2 regions of the Streptomyces sp. NPDC000345 genome follow, and region 1 is predicted to be linked to the other one. Evidence: riboswitches for the same ligand, from Rfam matches in the RefSeq annotation. Region 1 holds a riboswitch; the other holds the start of a gene.
What was found. A riboswitch is a leader RNA that binds a small molecule or an ion and turns the genes downstream of it on or off. The one in region 1 is predicted to bind thiamine pyrophosphate.
Positions count from the first base shown of each region.

Region 1 (7,747 bases):
CCGAGGTCGACGCCGCCGATCGCGAACCAGGGCCGGTCCGTGCCCAGGGCGGCCGTGTGGCGGACCAGGCCGAGGCCGGGGGCGTGCCGGCCCGGCTTGGTGGGGGTGGGCCAGCAGGGGCCGGTGCAGAAGTAGTCCACGCCCTCCTGGACGGCGGCGGCCTCGGCCTCCGCCTCGGCGTGCGTGGAGCGGCCTATGAGGACGTCGTCGCCCAGGACGGCGCGGGCCGCGGGGACCGGCAGGTCGCCCTGGCCGAGGTGGAGGACGTCGGCCGCGGCGGCGTGGGCGACGTCCGCGCGGTCGTTGACCGCGAGCAGCTTCCCGTGCCGGGCGCAGGCCTCGGCGAACACGGCGAGGTGCTCCAGTTCCGCGGCGGCCTCCATGCCCTTGTCCCGCAGCTGCACGATGTCGACGCCGCCCGCGAGAACCGCGTCCAGGAACTCCGGGAGGTCGCCCTGGCGGGTGCGGGCGTCCGTGCACAGGTAGAGACGGGCGTCCGCGAGGCGGGCGCGGGCGGTGTCGGTCATCGGTGTTCCCCGTGGTTCCGTCGTGTCGTTACCGGTTGCCTCAGACGGCGAGCGCCTGGGCGCGGCGCTTCACCTCCGTACCGCGATTCTCGCTGAGGGCCTGGGCGGGGGTGCCGGGCAGGCTCTCGTCGGGCGTGAAGAGCCACTCCAGCATCTCTTCGTCGGTGAAGCCGTCGTCCCGCAGGAGCGTCAGGGTGCCGGACAGGCCCTTGACGACCTTGTCCCCGTCGATGAAGGCGGCGGGGACGTGCAGCGCGCGGTTCTCACCACGGCGTACGGCGATGAGCTGGCCTTCCTTGATCAGCTGTCGCACGCGGATCACGTCGACATCGAGCATCTCCGCGATGTCGGGCACGGTGAGCCAGGCGGGTACGAGAGCATCGGTCTTTGCGTCAATCTCGGTCACGGGGTCAAGGGTAGGCGCATGTCCGGGTGGGCCGCGATGGCCGTTCTCCGGGTGCTGCGCCGTGGGGACCGGTCGCGCCCACGCGGCGGAGCCGCTCGTGTCACGGCCCGCGCCGCTTCAGGCAGGCGCAGTCGCGGTCTTCAAGGGCCGGCCCGGATCCGCCAGTGCCTCCGCGTCCATGCGCCTGCCCGCCTCGATCAGGCGTCTGCCCTGGGCGAGATCGCGTGGGCGCCCCACCGCCAGCAGAGCCACCAGGCGGTCCTCCCGCAGCCAGCACACGCTCCAGGCCGGTCCGGCCGGATCGCCGCGCCACACCATGCGGTCGGCCACCGCGTGGTGGCCCGCGTACTGGACGAAGCGGCCGAACTGCTCGGACCAGAAGTACGGCACCGGGTCGTAGATCACCGGGGGCTCGTCCGTGGCCGTTCCGAGGATGTTGGCGGCGACCGTGCGCGGGCCCTGGAGGGCGTTGTCCCAGTGGTGGACGAGGAGGCGTTCGCCGTACCGCCCCGAGGGGAAGGAGGCGCAGTCGCCGACCGCGTACACGTCCGGCACCGAGGTGCGCAGCCGGTCGTCGGCGACGACCTCGTGGTGCGCGCCCAGTTCGACGCCGGAGCCGGTCAGCCAGGCGGTGGCGGGGCGGGCGCCGATGCCGACGACCACGGCGCCGGCGGGCAGCCGGGAGCCGTCGTCGAGGACGACCGCACCGGGTTCGACACGCTCCACGCGCGCGTGGGTGCGCAGGGTGATGCCGCCGTCGGCGTACCAGGAGGTCATCGGGGCGGCGACCTCGGCCGGCAGGGCGCCGGCGAGGGGCCGGTCGGCGGCCTCCACGACGGTGACCGCGCAGCCGGCCTCGCGCGCGGCGGTGGCGAACTCCGCGCCGATCCAGCCGGCGCCGACGACCACGAGGTCGTGCTGGCGGGCGAGCACCGGCCGCAGCCGTTCGGCGTCGTCGAGGGTGCGCAGCAGATGGACGCCGGGCACGCCCTCGGCGCCCGGCAGCCGGATCGGTTCGGCACCGGTGGCGAGCACGAGGACGTCGTAGGGGACGGGCCCGGCCTCGGTGTCCACCTCGTGGTCGGCGGCGCGCAGGCCGAGCACCTCGCGGCCGAGCAGCAGCTCGATGCCGAGGCTCTCGAAGTCGACCTCGAACGCGGAGCCCTCGGCCTTGCCGAGCAGCACGGCCTTGGACAGCGGGGGCCGGTCGTAGGGCTGGTGGGGCTCCGCGCCGATCAGTGTCACGGTGCCGTCGAAGCCCTGTTCCCGCAGGGCGACCGCGGTCTGCACCCCGGCCATGCCCGCGCCGACGACGACCACGCGCCGCCCCGCCGGCCTGTCTTCTTCCCGCCTCTGCTCACTCACCCGATCACCCTAGACATGTGACGATTCGTCAGTCAGCCGTCCTGCTCCGTGACCTGCTCCACAACGCTGGTGCCGCTGCCCTGCTGCGACTCCCAGGACCAGGTCTCCTCCAGGCGCACGCGCCCGTCGGGCAGTTCCACGACCGTCGAGACGCAGTGCCCCGAGGACGTCGACCCGTCGTGCTTGAGCTGGACGTACCGGAAGTCGAGACGGTCCCCCTGACGGGTACCCACGAGATGGCCGCGCACGACGTCGCCGCCCGCGTAGTCCGCCCAGATCACACCGTCCCGCTCGCGGTAGGCGAAGCGGGTGCGGGTGCCGACCTGGCCCGGGGCCTGGTCGGCGACGGGGGCGAGGACGAGACCGTCGAGCGAGCGGTGCATGACGAAAGGCTCCCTTTACAGGTGCGCGGAACCACGGGCTAGGGTGTGGCCAACGTAGAGCACTCGCGGGAGCCCGGACGCACCGGGCTGAGAGGGAGGCTGGCGGCCTCCGACCGTACGAACCTGATCCGGGTCATGCCGGCGAAGGGAGGGGCTGGACGCCCATGTCGCGTACACGTACATCCGACGTCCTGGTCGTGGGGGGCGGGATCATCGGGCTCGTCACGGCGTGGCGGGCCGCGCAGCGCGGGTTCGCCACCGCCGTGGTGGACCCCGAGCCGGGCGGCGGGGCCGCGCGGGTGGCCGCCGGGATGCTGGCCGCCGTCACCGAACTGCACCACGGCGAGCAGACCCTGCTCGGCCTGAACCTGGCCTCGGCCCGCCGTTACCCGGACTTCGCCGCCGAGCTGACGGAGGTCACCGGGCTGGACCTCGGCTACCGCCGGTGCGGCACGCTCGCGGTCGCGCTGGACGCCGACGACCGCGCCCATCTGCGGGAGCTGCACGCGCTGCAGGCCGGGTCGGGGCTGGATTCGGAGTGGCTCACGGGGCGGGAGTGCCGGCGCCTGGAGCCGATGCTCGCACCGGGGGTGCGCGGCGGGCTGCGGGTGGACGGCGATCACCAGATCGATCCGCGGCGGCTGGCCGACGCGCTCGTCACCGCGTGCGAGCGGGCGGGCGTGGTCTTCCACCGGGCGTGGGCAGAGCGGCTGTCGGTCGGGGGCGAGCGGGCCGTGGGGGTCGTGACCGGGGACGGTACGGCCCTGGGGGCGGGGCAGGTGGTGCTCGCGGCGGGCAGCCTCAGCGGGCGGCTGGCGGGCGTCCCGGAGGACGTGCTCCCCCCGGTGCGGCCGGTGAAGGGGCAGGTGCTGCGGCTGACCGTGCCGCCCGGGTACGCGCCGTTCCTGAGCCGTACCGTGCGGGCCGTGGTGCGCGGCAGTCAGGTGTACCTGGTGCCCCGGGAGAACGGCGAGCTGGTCGTGGGCGCGACGAGCGAGGAGCTGGGCTGGGACACGACGGTGACGGCGGGGGGCGTGTACGAGCTGCTGCGCGACGCGCACGAACTGGTCCCCGGCATCACGGAACTGCCGTTGGTCGAGACACGCGCGGGCCTGCGCCCCGGCTCCCCCGACAACGCGCCGCTGCTCGGGCCGACCCGGCTGGACGGGCTGCTGCTGGCCACCGGGCACTACCGCAACGGGGTGCTGCTGACCCCGGTGACCGGCGACGTGATGGCGCACGCCCTGGCCACCGGTGAACTCCCCGACGAGGCCCTTCCCTTCACACCCCGGCGCTTCGGTGCCGCCGTCCTCACGGAGCTGCCCGCATGAACATCTCGGTGAACGGCGAGCGGCAGATGGTCGCTCCCGGTACGGCCCTCGACAGCGTCGTACGGTCCCTGACGCCGGCGGCCTCCGGGGTGGCCGCCGCGCTGAACGAAACGGTCGTCCCGCGCGCGCGGTGGTCCGCCACGGCACTCTCCGAGGGTGATCGCGTGGAAGTCCTCACCGCCGTGCAGGGAGGATGAGCGCCGTGGCCGACGATCCCTTCTTCCTCGGCGGTACGTCCTTCTCGTCCCGGCTGATCATGGGTACCGGGGGTGCGCCCAGCCTGGAGGTGCTGGAGCGGGCGCTGGTCGCGTCCGGGACCGAGCTGACGACGGTCGCGATGCGGCGGGTGAACCCCGCCGTCCGGGGTTCGGTGCTGTCGGTGCTCGAGCGGCTGGGCATCCGGGTGCTGCCGAACACGGCGGGGTGCTTCACGGCCGGGGAGGCGGTGCTGACGGCGCGGCTGGCGCGGGAGGCGCTGGGGACCGAGCTGATCAAGCTGGAGGTCATCGCCGACGAGCGGACCCTGCTGCCGGATCCGGTGGAGTTGCTGGAGGCGGCGGAGACGCTGGTGGACGACGGGTTCACGGTGCTGCCGTACACGAACGACGATCCCGTGCTGGCGCGGAAGCTGGAGGACGTGGGGTGCGCGGCGGTGATGCCGCTGGGGTCGCCGATCGGGTCGGGGCTCGGGATCCGCAATCCCCACAACTTCCAGCTGATCGTGGAGCAGGCGCGGGTGCCGGTGATCCTGGACGCGGGGGCCGGTACGGCGTCGGACGTGGCGCTGGCGATGGAGCTGGGGTGTGCGGGGGTGATGCTGGCGTCGGCGGTGACGCGGGCGGCGGATCCCGAGCGGATGGCGTGCGCCATGCGGGCCGGTGTCGAGGCGGGACGGCTGGCCCGGCTGGCGGGCCGGATCCCCCGGCGCTACTTCGCCGAGGCGTCGTCTCCCGCGGAGGGCCTGGCCGTGCTGGATCCCGAGCGCCCCGCGTTCTGACCGCCGGACCGGTCCCGTCGTCCCTCTCCCACCCGCGCACCACCCGCTTCCCACCGGTCGAGAGGTGAACCTCGCCCGCGGGGGGCCGCACCATCTGCGGGCACCCCACCGCGGGCCACGCGACCGCCGACGCCGGCCCGTCGCGGGCCCCGAGGGCCGTTCCCCGGCCCGTCGCGGGCCCGCCCGGTCCACCGCCGGCTTTCGGCCGGTCGGTCGTGGTTCCTCCCCGGCCGTGGTGCGGGCAGGGGGTGTGGGTGGGCTTTCGCGGGGGTGCCTTCGCCTTCGGAGCGGGGTTCGCGTCACAGGTCGGCTGCAGTCCTGCTCCGAAGGGGTGGAAGCCGTGGAGGTGTCGGTGGTGGCTCGTAGACTCGCTGCGTGGACACGACCCTTCAGGACCCTCTGGTCGGGCAGGTGCTCGACGGTCGGTATCGCGTCGACGCGCGTATCGCGGTGGGCGGGATGGCCACGGTCTATCGGGCCGTGGACACCCGCCTCGACCGTGTGCTCGCGCTCAAGGTGATGCACCCGGCGCTCGCGGCCGACGGGTCGTTCGTCGAGCGGTTCATCCGTGAGGCCAAGTCCGTGGCGCGGCTCGCGCATCCCAACGTGGTCCAGGTGTTCGACCAGGGCGCGGACGGGTCGTACGTGTATCTCGCCATGGAGTACATCGCCGGGTGCACCCTGCGTGACGTGCTGCGCGAGCGCGGGGCGCTCCAGCCGAGGGCCGCGCTCGACATCCTGGAGCCCGTGCTCGCCGCGCTCGGCGCCGCGCACCGGGCCGGGTTCGTGCACCGGGACATGAAGCCCGAGAACGTGTTGATAGGGGACGACGGGCGGGTCAAGGTCGCGGACTTCGGGCTGGTGCGGTCCGTGGACACCGTGACCAGTACCACCGGGGCCGTGCTCGGGACCGTCTCGTATCTCGCGCCCGAGCAGATCGAGCAGTCCGGTGCCGCCGACGCCCGCGTCGACGTGTACGCGTGCGGTGTCGTGCTCTACGAGATGCTCACCGGTGAGAAGCCGCACGAGGGCGACTCCCCCGCGATCGTGCTCTACAAGCACCTCCACGAGGATGTGCCGCCGCCCTCCGCCGCCGTGCCGGGGCTGCCCTTCGTCCTGGACGAGCTCGTGGCCTCGGCCACCGCCCGCACCCCGGCCGTCCGGCCGCACGACGCCGCCGCGTTCCTCGCGCAGGTGCGGGACGCGCGGGGCGCGCTGAGCGAGGAACAGCTGGACGCGCTGCCCCCGCAGGCCGTGTCCGCGGCGCACGACAACGCCGATGACCGCACCAGCGTCATCCCCCGCTCGCTCACCGTGCCCAGACCGCTGCCGGTCAACGAGGACGACGTCCCCGGCGACGGCGGCTCCGTCCACCGCACGTCCCGGTTCCAGAGCCCTCCGCCCCTGCCGCCCCGGCGCCGGACCGGGCGGCCCCGGGGCGGAACGCTCGCGGTCCTCGCCGTCGTGCTGCTGGTGCTGGGGGTGGGCGCCGGCGTCTGGTACATCAACTCCGGTCAGTTCACCAAGGTCCCCGCGGTGCTGACGCAGTCCCAGGCGAAGGCGGAGAAGCGGCTGGAGGCGGCCGGCCTCGAAGTGGGCAAGGTCGAGCACGCCTACAGCGACACGATCAAGCGCGGCAGCGTCATCAGCACGGACCCGGAGCCGGGCGCCAGGATCCGCAAGCACGACGCGGTCACGCTGACCGTCTCCGACGGCCCGCAGACCGTGAAGGTGCCGGACCTGACGGGCTCCCGGCTGGACAAGGCCAGGGAACTGCTCAAGTCGGACGGCCTGGAGCCGGGGCTGGTCACCGAGGAGTTCAGCGACGACGTCATCAAGGGGTTCGTCGTCAGCACCAGCCCCGGGGCGGGCGTCGAGCGGCGCGCGGGCTCGGCGGTGGCGATCGTCGTCAGCAAGGGCAGCCCGGTCGACGTCCCGGACGTCACCGGCGAGGACCTGGAGGACGCCAGGGCCGAGCTGGAGGAGGCCGGCCTGAAGGTGGAGGTCTCCTCGGAGGAGATCAACTCCGAGTTCGACAAGGGCCAGGTCGCCGCCCAGTCGCCGGATGCGGACAAGCAGGTCGCCGAGGGCGACACGGTGACGCTGACCCTGTCCAAGGGGCCGGAGATGGTCGAGGTCCCGGACGTGGTCGGCGACAGCGTCGACGACGCGAAGGACGCGCTCGAGGCCGCCGGATTCGAGGTGGAGGAGGACCGCGGGCTGCTCGGGCTGTTCGGCGACACGGTGAAGAGCCAGTCGGTGGAGGGCGGCGGGACCGCGCCCAAGGGGTCGACGATCACGATCACCATCCGGTGACCGGGCGGCGGCGGGGCGGGTCCCGGGGCATGACACCCTGAACGGGTGAGTCAGAAACGCCCCTTCCCCTCCCGCAACCCCGTCGGCGGCCATGTCCCCGTGGCCGGCGGACTGCACTCCGTGGGGTTGTCGTACGCCCACGACCTGAAGGCCGAGACGGTCCAGGTGTTCGTCGCCAACCCGCGCGGCTGGGCCACCCCGGCCGGGAACCCGGCGCAGGACGAGGCGTTCCGGGAGGGCTGCGCGGCGGAGTCGATCCCGGCGTACGTCCACGCGCCGTACCTGATCAACTTCGGCTCGCACACCGAGGCGACGGTGGAGCGGTCCGTGGAGTCGCTGCGCCACTCGCTGCGCCGGGGGCGGGCGATCGGCGCCCTGGGAGTGGTCGTGCACACGGGGAGCGCGACGGGCGGGCGGGAGCG
Region 1 is NZ_JBIAZE010000031.1:10,649-18,395, forward strand. Features, by position in the region: gene thiE (thiamine phosphate synthase) at 1-527, opposite strand, end outside; gene ACFY30_RS39190 (Rv2175c family DNA-binding protein) at 568-933, opposite strand; gene ACFY30_RS39195 (NAD(P)/FAD-dependent oxidoreductase) at 1,051-2,298, opposite strand; gene ACFY30_RS39200 (hypothetical protein) at 2,331-2,681, opposite strand; TPP riboswitch at 2,737-2,848, shown strand; gene thiO (glycine oxidase ThiO) at 2,846-4,012, shown strand; gene thiS (sulfur carrier protein ThiS) at 4,009-4,209, shown strand; gene ACFY30_RS39215 (thiazole synthase) at 4,215-5,009, shown strand; gene pknB (Stk1 family PASTA domain-containing Ser/Thr kinase) at 5,385-7,325, shown strand; gene ACFY30_RS39225 (deoxyribonuclease IV) at 7,371-7,747, shown strand, end outside.

Region 2 (7,747 bases), on a different contig from region 1:
GAATCCGGAACCCATGCCCGACGCCCCGCAGCCCGCGCCCGCACCGCAGAAGAAGAGCGCGGGCCGAGACCTGGGCGCGGCCATAGGGGTCGGGGTCGGGCTCGGCGTGGTGATCGTCGCCTCGCTGTTCATCGTCAAGGCCGTGTTCGTCGGCGTGATAGCCGTCGCCGTCGTCGTGGGCCTGTGGGAGCTGACCAGCAGGCTGCAGGAACGCAAGGGGATCAAGGCACCCCTCGTGCCGCTCGCGCTCGGCGGCGCAGCGATGGTCGTCGCCGGCTATGTGCGGGGACCCGAGGGCGCCTGGGTCGCCATGGCCCTGACCGCTCTCGCGGTCCTGGTCTGGCGGATGACGGAACCGCCGGAGGGCTACCTCAAGGACGTCACGGCCGGCGTCTTCGCGGCCTTCTACGTCCCGTTCCTCGCCACCTTCGTCGCCCTGATGCTCACCGCCGACGACGGCCCGCAGCGCGTCCTGACGTTCCTGCTCCTCACGGTCGTCAGCGACACCGGCGCCTACGCTGTCGGCTGGCGCTTCGGCAAGCACAAGCTCGCTCCGCGCATCAGCCCCGGCAAGACCCGCGAGGGCCTGCTGGGCGCGGTGTCGTTCGCGATGGCCGTGGGCGCGCTGTGCATGGAGTTCCTGATCGAGGACGGCACCTGGTGGCAGGGCCTGCTGCTCGGCCTCGCGGTCGCGGCCAGCGCCACGCTCGGCGACCTCGGCGAGTCCATGATCAAGCGGGACCTGGGCATCAAGGACATGGGCACGCTGCTCCCGGGCCACGGCGGCATCATGGACCGCCTGGACTCCCTCCTGCCGACGGCTCCGGTCGTCTGGCTGCTGCTCGTGCTGTTCGTCGGGTCCGGCTGACCGGCGGCCCGTACCCGAGGCCCGCGGGCCCCCGTCCCGGTCACCCGGGGCGGGGGCCCGCTGCCATGGCCCGGCGGGCCGGCGAGTGGGACGATTGCTCCAGGAGGACTTTTCCCGGCGTTACGCGTTCTCCGCAGGGATTCCCAGGGGGGATCGTCCTGAAAGGGGGCGGGCGTCATGTCCGGCTTCCGTGAATCGATCGACGTCGACCGCAGCCCCGAGGATGTGTGGGCGTACCTCATCGATCCGTCCCATCTGCCCGAATGGCAGGCGAGCGCGGTATCGGCCGAGCCGCTCGACTCCGGGCCCGTCGGGGTCGGCTCCCGGGTGCGCATCACACGGCACGTCGGGCGCCGGGACATCCCGATGACCATGGAGTACACCGAGTGCGACCCCCCGCACGCCTGGGGCATGCAGGGAGTCGACGGCCCCATCCGCGGCCATGTCCACGGCGAGATCGACCCGCTCGACGACGGCCGCCGCTCCCGCGTGACCATGGAGCTCGACTTCGAGGGCAAGGGCATGGGCAAGGTCCTGCTCCCCCTGGTCGTCCGGCCCCAGATCCGCAAGGAGCTGCCGCTCAACGAACGGCTGCTGAAGGACCGGCTGGAGCACGGGACGGCATAGGGAGACTCCTGCTCTGCCGGCGTCGCCGTCGATTATCGCCAGACCTGGATCCGCACCGAAAAGGCGCCGGATCCGTTCCCGGGTTTGTTGTCGTTGATGCGGAGGGCCAGGCGTGTTTCTCCCGGGCCGAGGCTCTCGTTCCGATAGGTGCGCCGAAGGGAGGTGCCGACGAAGAAGTAGCCGTCCTCCGCGGTCTTGCCGAGCAGACTGAACGGCGCGGCACCCGGAAGAGGGCTGTCATTGCCGGCGCTCCAGCCCGCCCAGCCGTTGGGGCCGTTCTCGCCGGTGAACCAGACGCCGGCCCAGATGCTTCCGCTCGCACTGATGTCGACCCAGTCGCCGTTCTTGAGGTGCACGTTGGTGTCGACGTCGGTGTTCCATTCCGCAACAGTGATGTACTTGTCCACGATGACAGGCATGTGCCCTCGTTTCTTCACCGGAGTTGCCCTGAGCCGCCGATTCATTCGGCTGCCGATCGCCAAAACTGCTCCTTGGTGTTCGCTGATCGCAACCCGCGCCGAGGCGTATATTTTCTCGCTCCGTGATTTTCAGCTACGCCTTTTCCTGCTCCGCAATCTCCAGAAATAGGGAATTCGAATACGCCGCGCGCGTGACACCGCTCGCGGCAGCGCGGGGACGGGCCGTCCGGGGGCGAGGGGGCGACGGCAGACCGACTACGGGACTGGTGCGGCCCGCGGCTCGGCCCAGGACCGCGCCCAACTCGTGCGGCGGCAGACAGGTCGGCTCCGAGCTCCGAGACGATCACGCCCAGCTCCCGGCGCGTTCGGGCCACTCCTTCCGGACCGCGGGACTTCTGGTCAGCTCGCCGACCGGCCGGCTGTCCACAAAACCGATCGCCTTCCGGCCCGGGCCGTGGCTACGGTTCACGCATGACTGTTACGCCCCGTGTTTCTTAGCTCGGACACCAGCTTCGACGTCACTCGTGTGTCCTTGATCTGTCACGGAGCGTAACTTCCTTGAATACTCTTCGCGGTCCCGGTCTGTTCCGGAACCGGGACTTCTCGCTGCTGCTGAGCGGCCAGTTGGTCTCTGCCATCGGTGACCAGGCTCATCTCATGGCCCTGCCGCTGATCGTGCTGGCCCTCACCGGGTCGGCTGCCCAAGCCGGGTTCGTCCTCGGCCTTGGCACCCTGTCGTTCCTGGTGTTCGGTCTGATTGCCGGCGCCCTGGTCGACCGGTGGGACCGTAAGGCCACCATGATCTGGTGTGAGCTCGGCCGGGCCGTGCTCACCGCCGGCGTCGCCATCGCGCTGTGGCTGAACAGGCTCGCCATGCCCCAGCTGTATGCGACAGCGGTGCTTGTCGGGATCCTGACCACTCTCTTCCAGGTGGCGAACACAGCGGCGTTGCCCAACGTGGTCGGTCCGCGTCAGTTGTCCGCCGCGCTCGGCTACTCGCAGTCCGCCGCCGGCGCGGTGGGCATCTTCGGAGCCTCACTCGCCGGTGCGCTCTACTCCGTCGGCCGGACCGTGCCGTTCGCCGTCAACGCTGTTTCCTTCGCGGTGTCCGCGGCGTCGCTGCGCTTGATGCGTGCTCGATTCCAAGTGGACCGGCAGGACGTGCGGACGACGTCCCGACTCACCGCCGAGATCCGAGAGGGGCTCGGCTGGCTCTGGCGCCGGCCGGTCATCCGCTTCCTCACTCTGGTCTCGGCCGCTGACAAGGTGCGATACGGCGCCGGATACCTGTTGATCATCACCCTCGCCCGACAGGTGGGTGCCTCACCGCTGTGGATCGGCGTCATCTTCAGCGGCGCGGCGGTCGGTGCCATGGCGGGGGCACTGGTCTCGGACAAGGTCACGCGCCGCTTCCCGCTGGGCCGGATCGCCGTGGTGATGCTGTGGCTGGAGGCATTGATGTTCCCGCTGTACGCGCTCGCGCCCAACCCGCTGCTGCTGGCTGCGGTCGCGGCCGCCGAGTCGCTGGTGGCCCCGGTCTATGCGGTGGCCATGACCACCCACCAGCTGGCCATCACTCCCGATGAGCTGCGGGGCCGCGCTACGAGCGCGGTCTCCACGCTCACCACGGGCGCCTTGTCGATCGGCACGCTCGCAGGCGGCGCGCTGATCACCGCACTGGGTGCCGAGCCGCTGGTCTGGCTCTGCGGAGCATGGCTGCTCATCCTGGCCCTCCTCACCACCGCCAACCGGGCCGTGCGGCAGGCGCCGCCGGCGGGTGCGCTTCCACAGCAGCAGACCGCCGGCGCGGCCGAGACCGCCGATGTGACGGACTAGCACACAGGGCTGCGGCCACCGTTGACCGTCAGTGGGCGAAGGTCACCGACGGCTCAGCGGTGGCCGCTGGTCGCACCGCCGGCCCGCTCCTGCGCTGACGCCGGCCACGTCCTGGAACAGGCGGAGAGGCCCTCCACATGCCTTGATCCGGGAAAGGCCGGTGGGCTTACGGAGTTCCCTGCCCAGGTGCGGCGCGGGCGGGCGAAGCCCTGCTCAGCCTCGGGTGCCAGGGCGAAGCGGCTCCACCTGGCTCGCGGCGCAGGTCACAGAAATCGATCTGCGACACTGGTACAGCCATGCCTAAGCCCGGAGAACTCACTTTCGTCGCCCCCCGCGGAGCCAAGAAGCCGCCGCGGCACCTTGCCGACCTCTCGCCGGCCGAGCGGAAGGAAGCGGTCGCGGAGATCGGTGAGAAGCCGTTCCGTGCCAAGCAGCTCTCGCAGCACTACTTCGCGCGGTACGCGCACGACCCCGCGGAGTGGACCGACATCCCCGCCGGGGCGCGGGAGAAGCTGCGGGACGCTCTGCTGCCGGATCTGATGACCGTCGTACGGCACCTGTCCACCGACCAGGGCACCACCCGCAAGACGCTGTGGCGGCTGTTCGACGGGACGCTCGTGGAGTCGGTGCTGATGCGGTACCCGGACCGGGTGACCATGTGCATCAGCTCGCAGGCGGGGTGCGGGATGAACTGCCCGTTCTGCGCCACCGGGCAGGCGGGGCTCGACCGGAATCTGTCCACCGCCGAGATCGTGCACCAGATCGTCGACGGGATGCGGGCCCTGCGGGACGGGGAGGTCCCCGGTGGGCCCGCCCGGCTGTCCAACATCGTGTTCATGGGGATGGGCGAGCCCCTCGCCAACTACAAGCGGGTCGTCGGAGCCGTCCGGGCGCTCACCGATCCGGCGCCGGACGGGCTCGGGCTCTCGCAGCGCGGGATCACCGTGTCGACGGTCGGGCTCGTGCCCGCCATCCACCGGTTCTCCGACGAGGGCTTCAAGTGCCGTCTCGCCATCTCGCTGCACGCGCCGGACGACGAGCTGCGCGACACCCTCGTCCCCGTGAACACGCGGTGGAAGGTGCGCGAGGTGCTCGACGCCGGCTTCGAGTACGCCGAGAAGTCGGGCCGCCGGCTGTCCATCGAGTACGCCCTCATCCGGGACATCAACGACCAGGCCTGGCGAGGCGACCGGCTCGGGCGACTGCTCAAGGGCCGGCCCGTGCACGTCAACCTCATCCCGCTCAACCCGACCCCCGGGTCGAAGTGGACCGCGTCGCGGCCCGAGGACGAGAAGGCGTTCGTCGAGGCCATCGCGGCGCACGGGGTGCCCGTCACCATCCGGGACACCCGCGGCCAGGAGATCGACGGGGCGTGCGGTCAGCTCGCGGCCACCGAGCGGTAGTCTGACCTCAGTACCAGTACATCTTCATATTCCGACAGGGGAGCGCCACAGCGCTGAGAGTGCGGCACCAGGCCGCAGACCCTCTGAACCTTGCCCAGGTCATTCTGGGTAGGAAGTTCGGTCATCGCTCAAGCTGTTGTGCCCCGCCCGGCCGCCCCGGGCGGGGCCGCGTCTCTTCCTGGTCAACCCCAGGAGGAAAACCAGTGCACACCAGGACGTTCGTGGCCGCCGCCGTCGGCCTCGGTCTCGTCACACTGTCCGCGTGCGGTACGGAGTCGTCCGACGACAGCGCGTCGAACAGCGGTTCCAAGACCGTCACCCTCGTCAGCCACGACTCGTGGGCCGTCTCCAAGAGCGTGCTCGCCGGCTTCGAGAAGGAGTCCGGGTACAAGGTCAAGGTCCTCACGGACGGCGACGCCGGGCAGGCCGTCAACAAGGCCGTCCTCACCAAGGACAACCCTCAGGGCGACGTCTTCTTCGGCGTCGACAACACCCTGCTCTCCCGCGCCCTCGACAACGGTCTGTTCCAGTCCTACGAGGCCAAGGGGCTCGACCAGGTCGGCAGCGCGTACCAGCTGGACTCCGGCAAGCACCGGGTCACGCCCATCGACTACGGCGACATCTGCGTCAACTACGACAAGAAGTACTTCGCCGACCACGAGCTGGCCCCGCCGGCCACCTTCGCCGACCTGGTCAAGCCCGCGTACAAGAACCTCCTCGTCACCGAGAACGCCTCCACCTCCTCGCCCGGCCTCGGCTTCCTGCTCGGCACGGCCGCCCGGTACGGGGACGACGGCTGGGAGGGCTACTGGAAGCAGCTCAAGGCCAACGGCGTGAAGGTGGTCGACGGCTGGGAGCAGGCGTACAACGAGGAGTTCTCCGGCTCGGCCGGCGGCAAGAAGGCCAAGGCGGACCGGCCGCTCGTCGTGTCGTACGCCTCCTCGCCGCCCGCCGAGGTCATCTACGGCGACCCGAAGCCGAGCACCGCGCCCACCGGCGTCGCGACCGGCACCTGCTTCCGGCAGGTCGAGTTCGCCGGGCTGCTGAGCAACGCGCGCAACAGCGCGGGCGGCAAGGCGCTCATCGACTTCCTGATCACGAAGAAGTTCCAGGAGGACATGCCGCTCAACATGTTCGTCTACCCGGTGGTGAAGGGCGCGGGCGTGCCCGCCGAGTTCACGCAGTACGGGCCCGCCGCCGAGGACCCCGAGACCATGGACCCGGCGAAGATCGCCGGCCATCGCGACCAGTGGGTCAAGTCGTGGACCTCGCTCGTACTGAAGTAGTCCCCGCCGGGAAGCGGTCCGGGAACGCGGCGCGGCTCGGGCTGATGGCCCTGCCCGTCGCGTTCTTCGGGCTCTTCTTCGCCTACCCCGTCGCCGCGATCGTGGCGCGCGGGCTGAGGACCGACGGGGTGTGGCGGTTCGGACGGCTGGCCGACGTCCTGGGCCAGTCCGACATCCGGCACGTCCTGTGGTTCACCACCTGGCAGGCGTTCGCCTCCACCGCGCTCACCCTGCTGGTGGCGCTGCCGGGCGCGTATGTCTTCGCGCGCCTCGACTTCCCCGGCAAACAGGTGCTGCGGGCCGTGGTGACGGTCCCGTTCGTGCTGCCGACGGTCGTCGTCGGCACGGCGTTCCTCGCGCTCGTGGGACGCGGCGGACTGCTCGACGAGCTGTGGGGCGTACGCCTGGACACGACCGTGTGGGCGATCCTGCTCGCCCATGTCTTCTTCAACTACGCGGTCGTCGTACGGACCGTGGGCGGACTGTGGGCGCAGCTCGACCCGCGGCAGGAGGAGGCCGCGCGGACGCTGGGCGCGTCCCGCCTGCGCGCCTGGCGCACGGTCACCCTGCCCGCCCTCGGGCCGGCCGTGGCCGCCGCGGCGCTGATGGTCTTCCTCTTCACCTTCACCTCCTTCGGTGTGGTCCAGATCCTCGGCGGGCCCACCTTCTCCACCCTCGAGGTGGAGATCTACCGCCAGACCTCCGAGATCTTCGACCTCTCCACCGCCGCGGTGCTGACGATCGTCCAGTTCGCGGCCGTGGGCGCGATCCTCGCCGTGCACGCGTGGACCGTACGGCGCCGGGAGAGCGCGCTGCGGCTGGTGGACGCGAACCTGACCGCCCGACGGCCGCGCGGGGCCGGGCAGTGGGCGCTGCTGGCCGGGGTGCTCGCGAGCATCGCCGTGCTGCTGGTGCTGCCCCTCGCCGTGCTGGTGCAGCGGTCCCTGGACGCGCCGGACTTCGCCTACTACCGGGCGCTGACCAGCGAGGACGGGAACGTCTTCCTCGTCCCGCCGATCGAGGCGATCGGCAACTCGCTGGAGTACGCCGCCGCCGCGACCGCGATCGCGGTGGTGATCGGCGGCCTGGCCGCGGCCGCGCTCACCCGGCGGGACGCGGGACGGCTCGTCCGGGGCTTCGACGCGCTGCTGATGCTGCCGCTGGGCGTGTCGGCGGTGACCGTCGGCTTCGGGTTCCTGATCGCGCTGGACGAGCCCCCGCTGAACCTGCGGAGCAGCTGGATCCTCGTCCCGCTCGCCCAGGCGCTGGTCGGGGTCCCCTTCGTCGTACGGATCATGCTGCCCGTGC
Region 2 is NZ_JBIAZE010000011.1:207,604-215,350, forward strand. Features, by position in the region: gene ACFY30_RS26320 (phosphatidate cytidylyltransferase) at 1-868, shown strand, start outside; gene ACFY30_RS26325 (SRPBCC family protein) at 1,046-1,495, shown strand; gene ACFY30_RS26330 (hypothetical protein) at 1,528-1,977, opposite strand; gene ACFY30_RS26335 (MFS transporter) at 2,473-3,750, shown strand; gene rlmN (23S rRNA (adenine(2503)-C(2))-methyltransferase RlmN) at 4,047-5,153, shown strand; TPP riboswitch at 5,180-5,286, shown strand; gene ACFY30_RS26345 (thiamine ABC transporter substrate binding subunit) at 5,357-6,439, shown strand; gene ACFY30_RS26350 (ABC transporter permease) at 6,415-7,747, shown strand, end outside.
Region 2: linked by a shared signal. The riboswitch ahead of ACFY30_RS26345 (thiamine ABC transporter substrate binding subunit) and the one ahead of thiO (glycine oxidase ThiO) in region 1 are both predicted to bind thiamine pyrophosphate.